DNA from 2 places in the Pedococcus sp. P1_H8 genome. Region 2 is predicted to be linked to the other one. Evidence: riboswitches for the same ligand, from Rfam matches in the RefSeq annotation. Region 2 holds a riboswitch; the other holds the start of a gene.

Region 1 (7,109 bases), on a different contig from region 2:
AAGGAGGGGATGCGCGAGAAGCTCGGTGTCTTCGACTGTGAGTTCGTGGCGGTCAACCACTCGATCCCCGACGCGCTCGCGGTCTTCGTGCGGACGCCGGGCGGGACGATCCTGCACACCGGTGACTTCAAGATGGACCAGCTCCCGCTGGACAACCGGCTCACCGACCTGCGCGCCTTCGCCCGGCTGGGGGAGGAGGGCGTCGACCTGTTCATGACGGACTCGACCAACGCCGAGGTCCCCGGGTTCACCACTCCGGAGCGCGAGATCGCCCCGGCGATCGACAAGGTGTTCCGCGACGCCCAGCGCCGGATCATCGTCGCCTGCTTCTCCTCGCACGTGCACCGTGTCCAGCAGGTGCTCAACGCCGCAGAGTCGGCCGGGCGCAAGGTCGCCATGGTGGGCCGCTCGATGGTGCGCAACATGGGGATCGCCGCCGAGCTGGGCTACCTCCACGTGCCCGACGGCGTGCTCGTCGACGTCAAGAAGCTCGACAACTTCCCCGACGACCAGGTCGTCCTGATCTGCACCGGGTCGCAGGGCGAGCCGATGGCTGCGCTGTCGAGGATGGCCAACCGCGACCACCGCATCGATGTGGGAGAGGGAGACACGGTCCTCATGGCCTCGTCCCTGATCCCCGGCAACGAGAACGCCGTCTACCGCATCATCAACGGCCTCATGCGGCTCGGTGTCAACGTCGTGCACAAGGGCAACGCCAAGGTGCACGTGTCCGGCCACGCCAGCGCCGGCGAGCTGCTCTACTGCTACAACATCGTCAAGCCCCGCAACGTGATGCCGGTGCACGGCGAGTGGCGCCACCTCGTGGCCAACGCCGAGCTCGCGGTCCAGACCGGTGTCCCCCGCGAGCAGGTCGTGCTGGCCGAGGACGGCGTGGTCGTCGACCTCGTCGACGGTGTCGCGCGGATCGTCGGGGCGGTGCCCTGCGGCTACGTCTACGTCGACGGGTCCTCGGTGGGTGAATTCGACGAGGCGCTGCTCAAGGACCGCCGGATCCTGCGTGACGAGGGGTTCATCTCGGTCATCGTGGTGATCGACTCCGCCACCGGCAAGATCGCCGCCGGGCCGGAGATCCAGGCCCGGGGCTTCGCCGAGGACGACGAGATCTTCAGCCAGGTGCGGCCCAAGATCGAGCAGGCGCTCGCCGAGGCCACCGGCAACGGTGTCACCGACTCCCATCAGCTCGAGCAGGTCATGCGCCGGGCGATCGGCGGTTGGGTCGGCGGCAAGATCCGCCGCCGCCCGATGATCATCCCGGTCGTCATCCAGGCCTGACCTGCGCCGGCTTCACCCAACAAGGTTGCGCTTCACCCGAGAACCGTTCCCGGGTGAAGCACCCCTTTATCGGGTAACCCGATAAAGGGGTGGCGGGTGGGGTGTGAGCTGCCAGCCAACGGCGGGGTATGCCGCGGGGTCGGCTACCAGGGGCGGGCGAGGTCGAGCGCCCGCGGGTCGCCGACGGGCAACCAGCCCTGCGGACCGTTGACGTACTCGGCGCGAGGCCCGTGCTCGGCGAGCTCGGCCACGGCCGAGAGCAACCGCTCGACGTGCTCCGCGGTCGTGGCCAGCCCGACGCTGGCCCGGACGGCGGTCGTGGAGCCCACGGCATAGGGGTCGTCGAGCAGGGCGTCGACGCACAGGTGCGCGCAGAACTTGCCGTCCCGGACGCCGATGCCGTGCTCGGCCGACAGGGCCGCGGACACCAGGGACGAGTCCACCCCGTCGATGGTGAAGGTCGCCACAGCGACCCGCTCGTGGTCGGGACTGAAGAGCGAGTAGGTCTGCACACCGTCGATGGCGGACAGGCCCTCCAGCAGGCGTGCGCCCAGCGCGCGCTCGTGCTCCTCGACGGCGTCGGAGTGCGCGCGCAGGGCGTGGCACGCCGCCGCCAGGGCGATGGCGCCGATGACGTTGGGACTGCCCCCCTCGTGGCGGGCGGCCCCCTGCTGCCATACGACACCGCGCTCGGTCACCGACTTGGTGGCGCCGCCGCCGGCGAGGTAGGGCGCCGCAGCGTCGAGCCAGTCGACCCGACCCGCCAGGACTCCCGTGCCGAACGGTGCGTAGAGCTTGTGGCCGGAGAGCACGGCGTAGTCGACGCCGAGGTCGTCGAGGTCGACCGGGCGGTGCGGTGCGTACTGGGCGGCGTCGAGGACGACCCTCGCACCGGCCTGCCGGGCGATGGCGGCCAGCTCCCGGACGGGCCAGATCTCCCCGGTGACGTTGGAGGCACCGGCCAGCACGACCAGGCGGTGCCGGCCGGGGTGGTCGCGGAGTGCGGTGCGCAGAAGGGCCCTCGCGTCGCTGACGCTGCCGGGAACCGGAAGCCGGTGGGTCCGGTTCGTCGGCCAGGGCAGCAGTGCGGCGTGGTGCTCGGACTCGAAGACGAAGACCTGCGTGTGTCGTGGCAGACAGCGAGCCAGGAGGTTGAACGAGTCGGTGCTGTTGCGGGTGAAGACGACCTCGTCGCCCTCACGTGCCCCGACGAACGCCCGCACCTCGGCCCGCGCCTGCTCGTACCACGCCGAGGTCACCCGGGAGGCCCAGCCGTTGCCCCGGTGGACCGAGGAGTAGGTCCGCAGCGCGGTGTCGACTGCCTTCTTGACGCTCACCAGCGCCGGCGTCGACGCGGCGTGGTCGAAGTTGGCATAGTCGACGGCGCCGTCCACCGTCGGCACGAGCAGCGACTCGGACACCACTGCGGGCAGCGGGCCGACCTCGCCCAGGGAACCGGCGTCGGGGACGGGGCGCAGGTGGCTCTGGGTGCGGGCGTGCGCCAGGGGCGCGCTCCGACGAAAGGCGGGTGGCGGGGTGCTCGCGATCGACATGGGGTACAGCTCCTGGTCCGGGTGGGACCCGAGAGAGCTCCCGAGTCCGCGCTTGCCGGCTGCGGGTGCAGTCGGCCCGGTCGTCACCCGGAGCACCCCACCGCGGAGGAGGGTTGCTGGTCAGCAAGCCGGGGCTTCGCGCTGACACTCATGACCTGTCGTCGAGGGTAGCGGCACGTGCCCAGCGCGATCCAGCACCCGGGCGGGGTTCCCGCGATCTGAGATGGATCCGCGGTCTGCGGTCTGCGGCGTGGAACGGCCGGGCGGCCTTGGCCGAGCGGTCTGGCGGGGTGGGTCGGCACCGCCGTCCCCGCGCGACCTTTTTTCCCCCTGGGTGCGCGCCTGTGCCGACGACCATTCCTGGTCGTCGGCGAGGCCGGAAGGGACACATTGCCCGGCCGTGGAACGCGTGTGACGCGTGTGTCCGGTGTGACCTTCGCGTAGCCTGCGGATCATGGCGACACGTCCGTCCACACCAGCACGATCAACAGCAGGGTCGCGCTCATCCGGGGGCCGGGGCACCGCAACACGCCCCGCCAACCGCAAGAGCAGCGCACCCCGCAAGTCCCCTGCCCGCGGCAAGACCAGCGGGGGCGGACTGCCCCTGCCCCTGCGCGCCGTCCGAGGGACCTGGATGGGCATGGCACACGTTGCCGGGGGAGCCGTGCGCAGAGTGGGCAGCAGCGCTCGCGAGCTCGAGCCCGAGCACCGCCGCGACGGGATCGGCTTCGCCCTCATCGGCCTGTCGATCGTCGTGGCGGCCCGCGAGTGGTGGGCCTTCGAGGGTGCGATCGGCGACGTGATCCACGCGATCGTGGCGGGCACCTTCGGGCGGGTGGCGTATGCCGTGCCGCTCGCCCTGCTCTTCCTCGGCATCCGTCTCCTGCGGGCACCGCAGGACGACTCGGCCAACTCACGTATCGGCGTCGGTCTCGGCGCACTCGCCTTCGCTGCCTCCGGACTGGCGCACGTCGCCGCCGGGGTTCCCGTTCCGCCGCAGGGCGCCGACGGAATGCGCGACGGCGGCGGCATCATCGGCTTCCTCGCCTCCAGCCCGCTGAAGGCGGCGGTGTCGGTCTACGGCACCGTGCCGATCCTGTTGATGCTCGGCTTCTTCGGCCTCCTGGTCATGACCGCGACGCCGCTGCACCTGGTCCCGACCCGACTCTCCGAGCTGCGCGACCACCTCCTGCACCGTGGGGCTGTCGACCCCGGCACCGATGGGCTCACCGACGCGGTCGAGGACAAGCCCAAGCGTCGTCGCCGGGTGATCGACCCGGAGGGTCCCCTCGAGGGGGACGAGGCGTTCGAGCAGGCCGCCCTCGTGGCACCCGACGGTCGGCGGTTCCGCCCGGGCGAGAAGCGCCCGACCTCGCCCGGCGTGCTGGCCCCCTCGGCGACCGCCGAAACCACCTCGCCCGTCAAGGGTCCGGCCATCGAGGTCAAGGCCGCCCTCGAGGCGCCGCCGACGACCCCGTTGCCGCAGCGCGTCGAGCAGCTCGCCCTGGCCGGCGACATCACCTACACGTTGCCCGACAACGCGATCCTCGAGCCCGGCTCACCGCACAAGACCCGCAGCGCCGCCAACGACCGGGTGGTCGAGTCGCTGAGCCAGGTGCTCGAGCAGTTCGACATCGATGCCCAGGTCACCGGCTTCAGCCGCGGACCGACGGTCACCCGCTACGAAGTCGAGCTCGGCCGCGGCACCAAGGTCGAGCGGGTCACCGCCCTCTCCAAGAACATCGCGTATGCCGTGGCCTCCGCCGACGTCCGTATCCTCTCGCCGATCCCGGGCAAGTCCGCGATCGGCATCGAGATCCCGAACGCCGACCGCGAGAAGGTCAGCCTCGGCGACGTGCTTCGCAGCCAGGCCGCGCGGGGCAACGAGCACCCGATGGTGATGGGGGTCGGCAAGGACGTCGAGGGCGGCTACGTCATCGCCAACCTCGCCAAGATGCCGCACCTGCTCGTCGCGGGCGCCACCGGTGCGGGCAAGTCCAGCTTCGTCAACTCGATGATCACCTCGATCCTGATGCGGGCCACGCCCGACGAGGTGCGCATGGTCCTGGTGGACCCCAAGCGGGTGGAGCTCACGGCATACGAGGGGATCCCGCACCTCATCACGCCGATCATCACGAACCCCAAGAAGGCAGCCGAGGCACTCGCCTGGGTGGTGCGCGAGATGGACACGAGGTACGACGACCTCGCGCAGTTCGGGTTCAAGCACATCGACGACTTCAACAAGGCGGTCAAGGCGGGGAAGGTCAAGCCGCTGGCAGGGTCCGAGCGGGTCATCCACCCCTACCCCTACCTGCTCGTCATCGTCGACGAGCTCGCCGACCTGATGATGGTCGCGCCCCGTGACGTCGAGGAGTCCATCGTCCGGATCACCCAGCTGGCGCGGGCGGCCGGCATCCACCTGGTGCTGGCCACCCAGCGGCCGTCGGTCGACGTCGTGACCGGTCTGATCAAGGCCAACGTGCCGTCCCGGATGGCGTTCGCGACGTCCTCGTTGGCGGACAGCCGGGTCGTGCTCGACCAACCCGGTGCCGAGAAGCTGATCGGTCAGGGCGACGCGTTGTTCCTGCCGATGGGTTCCAGCAAGACCATGCGCGTCCAGGGTGCGTGGGTCACCGAGTCCGAGATCCAGCAGGTCGTCAAGCACGTGACCGGCCAGCTCAAGCCCAGCTATCGCGAGGACGTGACCGTGGTCGCGTCCAAGAAGCAGGTCGAGGACGACATCGGCGACGACCTCGAGCTGCTGCTCCAGGCGACCGAGCTCGTCGTGACGACGCAGTTCGGCTCCACGTCGATGCTCCAGCGCAAGCTGCGCGTCGGGTTCGCCAAGGCCGGCCGACTGATGGACCTGCTGGAGTCCCGCGGAGTCGTGGGTCCGTCCGAGGGCTCCAAGGCGCGCGACGTGCTGATCAAGCTCGACGACCTGCCGATGACCTTGGCACTCATGCGCGGGGACGAGGTGCCCGAGATGGAGCCGGTGTTCGACGGGCAGGCCGCTCCGGCCGACGCCGGGGTCGAGCGCACCGACGAGGTCGTCCTGCCCGGCGCCGGCTACACGCCGGGCTACGCACCCGACTCGCGCTACGACAACGACCCGGTCGCCAGAGGCCTGGCCGGTCGCGAGGAGGTCGAGGAGTCGCTCGATGCCTGGGAGCTCACCGGCAGGGACTGACGGCAAGGATTCAAGGCAGGGACGGACCCCTGCGTGGGAGAAATCACCTGAGATCGAAGGGCACGGGATGAAATAGATCCCGTGCCCTTCGTCGTTGCGCAGAGGTGACTGCCGCCCCCGAGACCCTGACTGACGCCACCGCCCCGACTCCGACCGCCCCGACGTCCATTGCATCAACCCCCACTGCAGCGACCCCCACTGCTGCGACAGCCACTGCTGAGGCTTCGGTCAGCACCCGGACACCGCTGCCGGCGAACGGTGTCCAGAGCGCCCCGACGGGCCGTTCCTACGTTCGCTTCGTCCTCGTGCTCGGCGCGTTGATCGCGATCGGCCCGCTGACCATCGACACCTATCTCCCGGCGCTGCCGTCGATCACCCGCGACCTCGCGGCGTCGGAGTCGGCGGTGCAGGGCACCTTGACCGGCATCCTGCTCGGCATGGGGCTCGGGCAGCTCCTCGTGGGCCCGCTCGCGGACGCCATCGGTCGCCGCCGACCGCTGATCGCCGGACTGGCACTGCACATCGCGGCCTCGGTCTTCTGTGCGTTCGCCCCGACCATCGAGCTGCTCACTGTCGGACGAGCCATCCAGGGGCTGGGCAACGCGGCCGTGTCAGTGGTTGCCATGGCGATGGTGCGCGACCTGTTCGCGGGGTCCGCCGCCGCGACGATGCTGTCCCGCCTGATGCTGGTCATGGGACTCGCGCCGGTGCTTGCCCCGACGCTGGGTGGCTTCATCCTCCGCCTCACTTCGTGGCGCGGTGTCTTCGTCATCCTCGCCGTGGCGGGTGTGCTCCTGGTGACGCTGGCCAGCCTCGCCCTGCGCGAGACGCTTCCGGCAGAGCGTCGACGGCCGCTGGCCCTCCGTCCGGTGCTCAACACCTACGGCATGCTCCTGCGGGACCGCACCTTCGTCGGGCTCGTCCTCATCAGCGGCCTGATGTTCGCGACGCTGTTCTCCTACATCGGCGGCTCGTCGTTCGTGCTGCAGGACATCTACGGCCTGAGTGTGACCCAGTTCGGTCTCGCCTTCGGCCTCAACTCGCTGGGCTTCCTGACCGGATCGCAGGCGAAC
Region 2 (7,109 bases):
GGCCCTGCTCCTGCAGGTAGATCGCCTCGAGGTCCGCACGCGACTTGAAGGTCCCGTCCTCGCTGGCCGCCCGCGCCCACGGCACCGACTTCGCACCGGGGATGTGCCCTCCGCGCATCGCGCCCTCCTGGGGGTAGTCCGGCATGTGCAGCAGCTCGCCGCTGAACTCGCCGGGGGAGCGCACATCAACCAGCGGCCCACCGAGGTGGGCCAGCACGTCCTCCTTGAACGCCCGGATCGGCGCGTCATCCCGTTCCACCACTGGGTATGCCGCGTCGCCGATCAGCGTCTCCACGGCCGACACCTCGCGGGTCAGCTCGCGTCCCTCGGCCGCCCACTTGGCTCGGCCGCCGTCGAGCAGCCTGACGTCGTCGTGGCCGAACAGGCTCATCACCCACAGCGCGTAGGCGGCCCACCAGTTGTTCTTGTCTCCGTAGATCACGACCGTGGTGTCTCGGCCGACACCGCGGGCCGACATGACTGCCGCGAACTGTTCGGGGCGGACGTAGTCGCGAACCACCGGGTCGTTCAGGTCCTGGTGCCAGTCGAGCTTCAGCGACCCCGGGATGTGGCCGGTGTCGTAGAGCAGCACGTCCTCGTCGGACTCCAGGACCACGATGCCGTCGGGTCCGCCGACGGCTCCGGCCTCGATCTGGTCGGCCAGCCACTGAGTGCTGACCAGTCGCTCGGGGTGGGCGTAGCGGGTGGAGCTGACGGAGGGGGAACCAGCGGAGTCGGCCATGTCCCAAGGCTAATCCCGCTGGTCACCCGGGCCCATGGCAGGATGGCCGCGACCGACCGAAACGAAACCCGGAGGGGTGCTGACGTGGGCTTTCTCGGAATGGGCAAGGACGAGGCAGAGGCCAAACCGACCTCGGCGCTCGAACAGGCGAAGGCCCCTCGCGAGGACTCGGGCATGTTCTCCGGCGCCGTGACCGGCCTGATCGAGAGCCTGCTCGACGTGGGCATCGACGGCAAGGGTCCGTTCGACTCGGCGCAGAAGGTCGCGGACGTCCGGCGGGCCGAGAAGCCTGGTGCGGACGAGGCCGTCGACGCCGTCGTCCGAGGTCACCTCAGGCTGGCTGCCGCCGGTGGGTTCGTCACCGGGCTCGGTGGTTTCGTCACGCTGCCGGTGGCGCTCCCGGCCAACGTCGTCGAGTTCTACATCGTGGCGACCCGGATGGTCGCCTCGATCGCGTCCCTGCGGGGCTACGACATCAAGCGGCCAGAGATCCGCTCGGCGGTGCTGCTCACCCTCGTGGGGGCCGACGCGGACGACCTGCTGAAGAAGGCGGGCGTTGCCTCGACCGGCCGGCTCGCCAACCTCGCGGCCCAGCGGCTGCCCGGGCCGGCGTTGATGGTGGTCAACAAGGCGGTCGGATTCCGGCTGCTGTCCACCGCGGGGAAGAAGACGCTCAGCCGGTTCGGCAAGGGCGTGCCCGTCATCGGCGGTGTCGTCGGGGCCGGTCTCGACAGCTACCTGCTGAAGAAGATCGCCGACCACGCGCGCCACGAGTTCCCCCCCAGGGCCACCGGCCTCTGAGGGGGATGGTCTCGGAGTGGCGTGGGCGTCCTCGCGCAGGCACGCTGGGACGGTGTCGGGAATCACCGGGGCGCCCAGGTCGTTTGAACCGTGTCCGGGCCATTGTGGCGTCCGGGAGCCTGCGCCCTCGAACAACCTGCGCCCTCGAACAACGGGAGTCTGACCATGGCCATGACCCGCTTCGGTGCCCTGCGCACCATCGCCACCGCGGTGCGGACCGCAACCCGTCCGGGATCGCCCGCCCTCGGCGAGCGACTGATGAGCCTGCCCCGACTGTTTCGGGCCACTTTTCGCGGTGAGTATGCCGGGACCACCCGCGGCCGGCTCCTGATGGTTCTCGGGGCGGTGGCCTATGTCGTGTCGCCCATCGACCTGATCCCCGAGCTGGCCCTGTCCGTCTTCGGTCTCGCCGACGACGCGGTGGTGGTGTCGTGGATCGCGGCAACCGTCGTCAACGAGACCGAGTCGTTCCTCGCCTGGGAGCGCACCACGCCGGCGAGGAGCGCGCACGAGACCGTGGAGGGCGACGTCGTCCGCTGACGCCAGCACGACGTCCTGATCCGCGCGGTCGGGGCGTTTCGGGGGGTGTGGGCGGTGCGGTATTTCGGGTGTGTGGACGCCGTCGTGGCGCCGTGGCGGTGCCCGCTGGGCACACCTCGCCCGCTCCGGACGGCCTCGTCCACAGCGCTGCCTGCCAGCGCTCACGGGCTGGCCTGGAGGCCGCCACCGTTGGCCCATGAGCCAGAGCCAGATCAGACTGCGAGGGCCGGCGGACGTCGTCGCCGTCCTCCCGTACCAGCTTGGTTACCACCCGCAGGACTCGATCGTGCTGATCGCCCTGCACGGTCGCAGCGTCGGGCTGATCGAGCGGATCGACCTGCCACCACCGCAGGACGCCGAACAAGTCGGCAGCGTCCTGGTGGCACCCCTGCTGGCGGACCGGCCAGATGCGGTCATGCTCGTCGGCTACGAGACGGCGGCTGGCTCGAGCCGGCTCGCGCTCGACGCGGTGCGTCGGCTGGCGACCGAGGCCGACCTCCAGGTGCTTGACCGACTCGTCGTTCGTGACGGACGCTGGTTCGCCATCGACTGCGCCGACGGTTGCTGTCCGAGCGACGGCGCACCCGTTCCGGCGGCCGCCGACACCCCCGCCGTCGCCGAGTACGTCGGGCTCGAGATCGCGCCGCTCACGGGTCGGTCGGCGATTGCCGACCTCGTTGCCGCAGATCCAGCCCTCGTGGAGGAGGTGGCAGCGGAACTGGCGGGTGTCGTGTCGTCCGACCCGGGACGGTCCGCGGCCGCCTTCCGGCTCGAAGCGCTGTCGCGCTGGTCCGTGGTCTGCGACGTGACCGATGGCGCCCCCGACGTCGAGGAGCTCGGTCCGGCCGGGGTCTCCCTACTCGTGCGCAGCATGGAGGACCTCGCGCTGCGCGACGGACTGGTGGCCTGGTTGTGCCCGGGTTCGCTGCCCCTGGACTCCCTGACGCCGGACCTCGTGGACGCGCTGCGCTGCAGCCTGCCGGCTCCCACCTGGCACAGCGGGTCTGCGGGAGCCTCGCCCGCCGTCGCCGGTCGCCGGCTGCTCGCCAGGTTGCAGTCCCTTGTCAGGTGCGTGCCCGACGAGCACGCGGCCCCAGTGCTCACGGTGCTCGCCAACTGTGCCTGGTGGCAGGGGGACGGAGCGCTGGCCCGGACGTGCGTGGACCGAGCGCTCCGCACGCACCCCGAGTACCGCCTGGCGCTGCTGCTCGAACGCATGCTCGACCTCGGAGTGCGTCCCGGAAGCCAGAAGCAGCAACCTGCGACGGAGGCGCGGTCCCGCTGACCCGGGCGTCGAGCCACGACCCGCCCTACTGCGCGTCCATCGTGCGGACGCCGGGGACGCGCCGACGGCCTCCTCGTATGATGGTCGACAGGTCATGAGTCCCAGCACCAAGCCCCGGCTTGCTGGGCGGCAACCCTCCTCGCGGTGGGGTGCCCCGGGTGAGGACCCGGCCGACCCTGACCTGGGCGGCAAGCGCGAGCGCCACAGGAGTAGTTCCGATGACCACGACCTCCCCACCACGAGCGACGTCAGGGGCCTGGCGCGAGGGTGACCCCGCCGGCCGACGCCAGTTCGTCGACCTCGGCGCGGTGGAGCTCGAGCGCGGCGGTGTCCTTCCCGCGGTGCGGGTCGCCTACGAGACCTGGGGTGAGCTCAACGCCGCTCGGGACAACGCCATCCTCGTCGAGCACGCCCTCACCGGTGACAGCCATGTCGAGGGCCCGACGGGTCCGGGTCATCCGACGCCGGGCTGGTGGGACGGGCTGATCGGGCCCGGCCGGCCCCTCGACACCGATCGCCACTTCGTCGTGGCCGCCAACGTCCTGGGCGGCTGCCAAGGGAGCACCGGCCCGTCCTCGCCGGCCATCGACGGTGCACCGTGGGGCAGCCGCTTCCCCTTCGTCACCGTGCGTGACCAGGTGCAGACCGAGGCCCTGCTCGCGGACGTCCTGGGCATCCACCGTTGGCACGCCGTCCTGGGCGGCTCCATGGGGGGCATGCGTGTCCTCGAATGGGCGGTGACCCATCCAGAGCGCGTCGCCACGGCCATCGTGCTGGCCAGCACGGCCTACGCCACTGCGGAGCAGATCGGCTGGTGCCAGGCGCAGCTGCTCGCGATCCGCGCGGACAGCGACTTCCACGGTGGCGACTACTACGAGCGCGGCGCCGGACCCGAGACGGGGCTGGGGATCGCGCGGCGGATCGCGCACGTCACCTACCGCAGCGAGCTCGAGCTGCACGAGCGGTTCGGTCGCGAGCCGCAAGCGGCGGAGGACCCGCTGGGCGGCAATGGTCGCTATGCCGTCGAGTCCTACCTCGACCACCACGCGGGCAAGCTGGCCGGACGATTCGACGCCAACTCCTACGTCGTCCTCACCGAGGCGATGAACTCCCACGACGTCGGGCGGGGACGTGGGGGAGTCGCGCAGGCACTCGCCAGGATCACCGCGCAGGTGGCAGTGGTCGCCGTCGACTCGGACCGGCTCTACCCGCCGCGGCTGTCCACGGAGATCGCGGACGCGGTCCCGGCGGCACAGCTGCACACCGTGCACTCCGACTACGGTCACGACGGGTTCCTCATCGAGATCGAGCAGGTCGGTCAGATCGTGTCCCGAGTGCTCGGTGGCCCTGCCTGACCGGGCGATTTCCGGTACGGTCGCCCCAGCGGCTGCCGTCGCCTGGTGTGCCCCGGTCCACCCGGGTCAACACCGCTACTCGGTCAACTGAACGTAGGAGGTCCCCTGTGTCCATCGTTGTGGGATATGTACCGACGAAGGAAGGGCGCGCCGCTCTGCGCCGGGCCGCGGACGAGGCGCTGCTGCGCAAGTCCAAGCTGATCGTCATCAACTCCCAGCGCGGTGGCCGAGACTTCGACGGTGACGAGGCGAACCGTTTCGAGGCGGACCTCTCCCGCATCCAGGGCGAGCTCGACGAGGAGGGCCTGGAGCACGAGGTGCGTCAGCTTGTCCGAGGCAACGAGCCGGCCGAGGACCTGATCGCCGTGGCCGAGGAGGAGCACGCCGAGTTCATCGTCATCGGCCTGCGTCGTCGCACTCCCGTGGGCAAGCTCATCCTGGGCTCGAACGCCCAGCGCATCCTGCTCGACGCGTCGTGCCCCGTCCTGGCCGTCAAGGCCGACGCCTGAGGCGACCGGTCTGCACCTGCCCTGCAGGCGTTCCATGGGCATCCAGCTGCGGATCGAGCAGGTGTCCGGAGTGTGCCGATGCGGGATCTGCGGGCAACTCGTTTTACAATGTCATCAACGAGATCTCGTCAGGGTCCAGCCCAGCCGATCTCGGCAATACTTCCACTCCCGCTGTTGTTGTCACAGACATCCCCTCAAGCATGGCTGTGATGACGTGCGCCGTGCCGCGAGTCCGCGACGAAAGGTAGTCCGTGTCGCCTGTGTCCAAGAAGGCTGCGAGCCCCGCACCGTCTCTTCCCCCCGAGTTCTCCCACCCCGCGCTGCAGAAGCTGCTCAAGCAGGGCCGCACCAACGGCTCGGTCGACAGCGGTCAGTTGCGTGATGCGCTGGAGGGGGCCGAGATCGCACCCAAGCGGATGAAGGCTGTGCTGCGTTCCCTGGACGAGCAGGGCATCCACGTGACCCTCGACTCGGCGACCGCCTCCCGCGCGGTGGCTGCGACCAGCACCCGCAAGAAGACGGCCACGGCGCCGGCCAAGAAGGCGGCCGCCAAGACTGCCGCACCTGCCGCCAAGTCGGCTGCCAAGACTGCGGCGCCGAAGGCCGAGACCACCCCCGTCAAGGCTGCTGCCGGCAAGGCCGCGGCCGCCAAGACTGCGCCCGCCAAGGCGACCACGACGAAGAAGGCCGCCTCCGCGGCCGCGGGTGAGGCAGCCCCGGCCACGAAGAAGGCAGCGACCTCGAAGTCGGCCGCCAAGACCGCGGCCACGGGCAAGGCTGCAGCAGACGGCGACGCCGCCGTCGACGGCGACGAGCCGGTGCCTGCCGAGCCCACCGAGGTGGTCGAGGGCGAGCTCGAGGACGTCGTCGTCGAGGACGACACCGAGGACGAGAAGAAGGACGACGAGGACGAGGGCTCCGGCTTCGTCCTGCGCGACGACGACGAGGACGACGCACCCGTCCAGCAGGTCGTCACCGCGGGTGCCACCGCAGACCCGGTCAAGGACTACCTCAAGCAGATCGGCAAGGTCGCGCTGCTCAACGCCGAGCAGGAGGTCGAGCTCGCCAAGCGCATCGAGGCCGGCCTGTTCGCCGAGGAGCGGCTCAACTCGGGCGACAAGATCGAGATGAAGCTCAAGCGTGAGCTGTGGTGGATCGCCCAGGACGGCAAGAAGGCCAAGAACCACCTCCTCGAGGCCAACCTGCGCCTCGTGGTCTCGCTGGCCAAGCGCTACACCGGTCGCGGCATGCTCTTCCTCGACCTGATCCAGGAGGGCAACCTCGGCCTGATCCGTGCGGTCGAGAAGTTCGACTACACCAAGGGCTACAAGTTCTCGACCTACGCGACGTGGTGGATCCGCCAGGCGATCACCCGCGCGATGGCCGACCAGGCCCGCACCATCCGCATCCCGGTGCACATGGTCGAGGTCATCAACAAGCTGGCCCGCGTGCAGCGCCAGATGCTCCAGGACCTCGGGCGCGAGCCCACCCCGGAGGAGCTCGCCAAGGAGCTCGACATGACCCCCGAGAAGGTCGTCGAGGTCCAGAAGTACGGTCGCGAGCCGATCTCCCTGCACACCCCCCTGGGTGAGGACGGCGACAGCGAGTTCGGTGACCTCATCGAGGACTCCGAAGCTGTGGTGCCCGCCGACGCGGTCAGCTTCACGCTGCTGCAGGAGCAGCTCCACTCGGTGCTCGACACCTTGTCCGAGCGCGAGGCCGGCGTGGTCTCGATGCGCTTCGGGCTCACCGACGGCCAGCCCAAGACGCTCGACGAGATCGGCAAGGTCTACGGCGTGACCCGCGAGCGGATCCGCCAGATCGAGTCCAAGACGATGAGCAAGCTGCGCCACCCGTCGCGCAGCCAGGTGCTCCGC

What was found. A riboswitch is a leader RNA that binds a small molecule or an ion and turns the genes downstream of it on or off. The one in region 2 is predicted to bind S-adenosylmethionine.
Region 1: linked by a shared signal. The riboswitch ahead of AC1DYG_RS10900 (aminotransferase class V-fold PLP-dependent enzyme) and the one ahead of metX (homoserine O-acetyltransferase MetX) in region 2 are both predicted to bind S-adenosylmethionine.

What each region holds. Positions count from the first base shown of each region.
Region 1 covers NZ_JBFUCP010000006.1:245,986-253,094, forward strand. Annotated here, with positions in the region: gene AC1DYG_RS10895 (ribonuclease J) at 1-1,293, shown strand, start outside; gene AC1DYG_RS10900 (aminotransferase class V-fold PLP-dependent enzyme) at 1,437-2,846, opposite strand; SAM riboswitch class IV at 2,890-3,002, opposite strand; gene AC1DYG_RS10905 (FtsK/SpoIIIE family DNA translocase) at 3,481-6,036, shown strand; gene AC1DYG_RS10910 (multidrug effflux MFS transporter) at 6,141-7,109, shown strand, end outside.
Region 2 covers NZ_JBFUCP010000005.1:164,611-171,719, reverse strand. Annotated here, with positions in the region: gene AC1DYG_RS09620 (sulfurtransferase) at 1-742, opposite strand, end outside; gene AC1DYG_RS09615 (EcsC family protein) at 827-1,543, shown strand; gene AC1DYG_RS09610 (YkvA family protein) at 1,709-2,083, shown strand; gene AC1DYG_RS09605 (DUF4192 domain-containing protein) at 2,280-3,368, shown strand; SAM riboswitch class IV at 3,459-3,569, shown strand; gene metX (homoserine O-acetyltransferase MetX) at 3,587-4,723, shown strand; gene AC1DYG_RS09595 (universal stress protein) at 4,831-5,232, shown strand; gene AC1DYG_RS09590 (RNA polymerase sigma factor) at 5,493-7,109, shown strand, end outside.